Regions from separate parts of the Arthrobacter sp. alpha11c genome, predicted to be linked through region 2. Evidence: riboswitches for the same ligand, from Rfam matches in the RefSeq annotation. Region 2 holds a riboswitch; the other holds the start of a gene.
What was found. A riboswitch is a leader RNA that binds a small molecule or an ion and turns the genes downstream of it on or off. The one in region 2 is predicted to bind glycine.
Positions count from the first base shown of each region.

Region 1: linked by a shared signal. The riboswitch ahead of gcvP (aminomethyl-transferring glycine dehydrogenase) and the one ahead of gcvP (aminomethyl-transferring glycine dehydrogenase) in region 2 are both predicted to bind glycine.

Region 1 covers NZ_CP196747.1:3,851,389-3,853,779, forward strand. Annotated here, with positions in the region: gene ACTAQJ_RS17835 (PucR family transcriptional regulator) at 1-1,331, shown strand, start outside; glycine riboswitch at 1,406-1,504, shown strand; gene gcvP (aminomethyl-transferring glycine dehydrogenase) at 1,653-2,391, shown strand, end outside.
Region 2 covers NZ_CP196747.1:2,643,298-2,645,688, reverse strand. Annotated here, with positions in the region: gene ACTAQJ_RS11965 (MFS transporter) at 1-122, opposite strand, end outside; gene ACTAQJ_RS11960 (TetR/AcrR family transcriptional regulator) at 197-736, shown strand; glycine riboswitch at 830-927, shown strand; gene gcvP (aminomethyl-transferring glycine dehydrogenase) at 1,112-2,391, shown strand, end outside.

The DNA.
Region 1 (2,391 bases), 1.2 Mb from region 2:
TCATGGACAGTGGGGCAAGTGCCTTGGCGATCGGCGAGAAGATGCACGCGCCCCCTCTGACGCAGGAGTTCCTGGCTGCCTGCGACCGGCTGCCGCTGCCACTGATCAACATCCCGTACCCGCTGCCGTTCATCGCGATCGCCCGCTCGGTTGCCGAATCTTCCCTGCTCGAAGAGTCCCGGCGCTTGCGGCAGACAGCCAGGGTTTACGACCTTCTCCGCACGGCCGGAGCCTCCGAGGACCATTGGCAGAGCCTGGTCCAACGGCTTGCCACCGAACTGGACGCGGAACTGTTCGTGGTGGATCGCCGCTGCCTCCATCCCTGGCATCCCGAGGGACAGCGGCTCCCGGAGTTCCTCGCGAATGAATGGGCTCCGCTTTCCGGGCAGGTGTCCCTGGCGGGCAAGAATTTCCAGTGGCACCGGATCAGGGGCCGGCACGTGCTGACCATGGACATCCCGACCCACGCCAACGCGCTCCTCGTGGTGCTGCCCAACAGCGAACCGCACCCGGACGCCGTCGTACTCCTGCACGCGGCAACCGTGCTGGGACTGCAGCTCTCGCGCATCGTCCTGTCTCTGGAAGGCCGCCACCGACTGGCTGGCGAGTTCCTGCTGCAAGCGATGGATGGGCGCTTGGGCGCGGCCGAGATGGAGAGCAGGCTGGCAACTTTTGGGGTTCCTCCGCAGGACTTCCTGCTTGCCTCCATGGCAGCTGGGGCGGCCATTTCAGCGGGGCCGGCTGCGGGGCTGGCCCAAGCAGCGAACGACGGCGACGGGCTGGCCAACGTGCACATCGAACTGTGGCGGCACGGGGTTGCGTCGGCTTCGTTGAAGCGGAATAGCCGACTGCACGTGGTGGTCCCCGCTGATGTGCCGGACGACGTCCTGGTTCATTGTGCCGGGGCGGATGCAGCGATCGGAATCAGCGCTCCGGCGGCAGTGGCCGGCATTCAGCGCGCGCTGCAGGAGTCCCTCTGGGCGCTCGGATCGGCCCGGGCGAACAAGCTTGGCCTGGCCCGATATGCGCAGGGACCGTCGTGGCTCGGGCTGACAGGTTTCGAGGAAGGAACTGCGCTGGTCAGGCGTCTCCTGGGGCCGATTTTCGATTACGAGCAGAGCCAGGAAGGCGATCTCCTCGTCACGCTGAGGACCTATTTGGACTCGCAGCGTTCGTGGCAAAAGACTGCCGCAGCCTTGTTCGCGCACCGGCAAACCATCATCTACAGGATCCGGAAAATCGGCGAATTGACGGGGCTGGACATGGGTGAAACCTCCACGGTTGCCCAGTTGTGGTTCGCACTCCAGATCCACGAGGCAATGCATCGGTAGGTATCCCTTGCTTGCGCTTTTTCCAGATAACCCGCTATGGTGTGAACCGTGTCACTGAGGTGACGCAATGCTTTTGATCTGTGGCGGGAGAGTCCTGCCGGTACATCCAGTCAGGCGCCGTAGGAGCAAATCCTCCCCAGGAATCTCTCAGGCCCACGTACCGCCACGGCGAGGCAACTCTGGAAAGCAGTCCAGGTAACTGGGCTCACCGACGGTGCAAGCAGGCAACCATTCCTGCGGAATCTCTCAGGTCCAATACAGAGCGGGGAGGAACCCACATCATCGTGGCGCACATAGGGCGCCTGAATCATGGAGTTCCTCTTGACTGTTCAATCAACCCCCACCGCTTTCGCGGACCGGCACATCGGCGCCCGGCGCCAGGCCGACGTTGACGCCATGCTCAAGGCCATCGGCTACGACTCCGTAGACGGCTTGGTAGACGTTGCGGTCCCCGATTCCATCCGCCAGGACACCGCGCTCAAGTTGCAGGACGCCCTCACCGAGGTGCAGGTCCTCGCAGAGCTACGGAAGCTCGCGTCCAAGAACAAGACTGCCATCCAGTTGATCGGCCAAGGCTACTACGACACCGTTACGCCCCCGGTCATCCGCCGCAACATCCTCGAGGCTCCGGCTTGGTACACGGCGTACACGCCTTACCAGCCCGAGATTTCGCAGGGCCGGCTCGAAGCACTCCTGAACTTCCAGACCATGGTCCAGGACCTCACGGGGCTGCCGGTAGCCAACGCTTCGCTGCTGGACGAAGCCACCGCTGTGGCTGAGGCGGTGCTGCTGATGCGACGCGCCAACAAGTCCAAAACTGCCAAGGACGGGAAGACCGTCCTGGACGCCGACCTCCTCCCGCAGACCATCGCGATCGTGAAGGGCCGTGCGGAAGCGCTGGGCTTCGAAGTGGAGATTGCTGACCTTTCGCTCGGACTGCCCGACGGCGACATCAACGGCATCGTCCTGCAGCAGCCCGGCGTTTCCGGCCGCGTGTTCGATCACTCAGGCGTCATCGCGGCGGCCAAGGAACGCGGCGCGCTGGTCACTGTCGCTGCCG
Region 2 (2,391 bases):
ACGGCCACCAGCAGCACCGGGAACATCAGGAGTGCCAGGGCCGTCCAATCGCGCCACGGTGCCGTCTGATCCATCAGGGAACGAGCGGAACGGGGTGCTTGGGTTGAGGACGGCGTGAACATGGCACTAACTGTACCGTCCAGACGGTATAGTTTCAAATTCAACACCACCAAACGCCGTAGGGAATGATGTAGTCATGCCACGAAAACCAGTTGCCCGGGATGCGGTCCTGGATGCCTACGAAGCCCTCCTTATCGAGGTGGGGGAGCGGGCTGCCACGCTTGACGCCGTCGCAAAGCGGGCAGGTGTCTCCAAGGGTGGACTGCTATACCACTTCCCCAACAAGGAATCGCTGATCAGCGCCCTGCTGGAGCGCTTGGATGAGTTGGCCCAGGCAGACATCGAAAAAATGAAGACAGCGCCCGATGGCAGCGCTGCTTACTTCATTCGGACCTCACTGTGGGCCGGGACCCCCATGGACCGGGCGTTCGTCGCGGCCACACGGCTGGCAGAAGTTGCCCATGAAGAGACCCGGCTACGGTTCAGCGGAATCCAGCAACAGTGGCTGGACGTCCTGGCCGAGGATGTGGGTCCGGAGGTAGCCAAAGCCGTCAGTTATATGGGTGATGGCCTGTATTTCAATGCCATGTTCGAGGGCGGTCAGGAAGGGAGCAATGCCGGGCGGGAGGCCGACGTCGAGATCCTGCTAGGAGTCCTGGACCGGCTCCGCAAGTAGCGGGTCGCCCATTTGCGGCGACGCCTCCGACGTAGGACAATTGAGCCTTGTGGTGCGTCTTCACAGGGGCACGCAAACAATTGAATATGCCTTTGATCTGCGGCGGGAGAGTCCTGCAAGCAAGTGATGCGGGCGCCGTAGGAGCAAACCCTCCCCAGGAATCTCTCAGGCCCACGCACCGCCGCGGCGAGGCAACTCTGGAAAGTAGCAGGCCTTTTGCTGCGCCCTTTGGCGCGGAAGAAATGCTGTGCTCACCGACGGTGCAAGCGATCGTTGTGCAAGCAACACGCGGAAACTCTCAGGTCCAATACAGAGCGGGGAGGAACCCAGCCACTGTGGCGTACCCAAACGCCGCCCAAGTAATGGAGTTCCTTCGTGACGGTTAGTTCAGCCTCCACCACCTTCGTCGATCGGCATATTGGCGCCCGCCGCCAGGCCGACATTGACACCATGCTCAAGACGGTCGGCTACGACACCGTTGATTCGTTGGTTGATACGGCCGTTCCCAACGACATCCGCCAAGACGTTGCCCTCACCCTCGAAAACGCGCTCAGCGAAGTTGAGGTGCTGGCCCAGCTGCGCAAGCTTGCGTCCAAGAACAAGACCGCCGTCCAGATGATCGGCCAGGGCTACTACGACACCGTCACGCCGCCGGTTATCCGCAGGAACATCCTCGAATCCCCGGCCTGGTACACCGCATACACGCCTTACCAGCCGGAAATCTCGCAAGGCCGCCTGGAAGCTCTGCTGAACTTCCAGACCATGGTCCAGGACCTCGTGGGCCTGCCGATCGCCAACGCCTCCCTGCTGGACGAAGCAACAGCTGTGGCCGAGGCCGTGCTCATGATGCGCCGGGCCAACAAGAACAAGGCCGCCCATGACGGGAAGACCGTCCTCGACGCCGACTGCCTCCCACAGACCATCGCCATCGTGAAGGGTCGCGCTGAGGCGCTCGGTTTCGAAGTTGAGGTCGCCGACCTTTCGCTCGGCCTCCCGGAAGGCGCCATCAACGGCGTCGTCCTGCAGCAGCCCGGCGTTTCCGGCCGCGTGTTTGATCACTCCGCCGTCATCGCTGACGCCAAGGAACGCGGTGCACTGGTCACGGTCGCAGCAGACCTTCTCTCCCTGACGCTCATCACGCCTCCGGGCGAGCAAGGAGCGGACATCGCAGTCGGTTCCGCCCAGCGCCTCGGCGTTCCGCTGTTCTTCGGTGGCCCGCACGCCGCGTACATGGCCGTCCAGAAGGGGCTCGAGCGTTCCATGCCGGGCCGCCTGGTGGGCGTTTCCAAGGACGACGCCGGTGTCCCCGCCTACCGCTTGGCGCTGCAGACCCGCGAGCAGCACATCCGCCGCGAGAAGGCCACGTCCAACATCTGCACCGCGCAGGCGTTGCTGGCCATCGTCGCCTCCATGTACGCCGTCTACCATGGCCCCGAAGGCCTGAAGGCAATCGCAGAAACCGCACACGGTCACGCCCGCACCCTTGCAGCGTCACTGAAGGCTGCCGGCGTTGAGGTCCTTCACACATCCTTCTTTGACACCATTACAGTCCGCGTTCCTGGCAAGGCTGCCGAGATCGTAGCCGCTGCCGAAGCCAAGGGCATTAACCTGCGCGGCATTGACGTTGATCTGGTGGGCATTTCTGTTGACGAGAC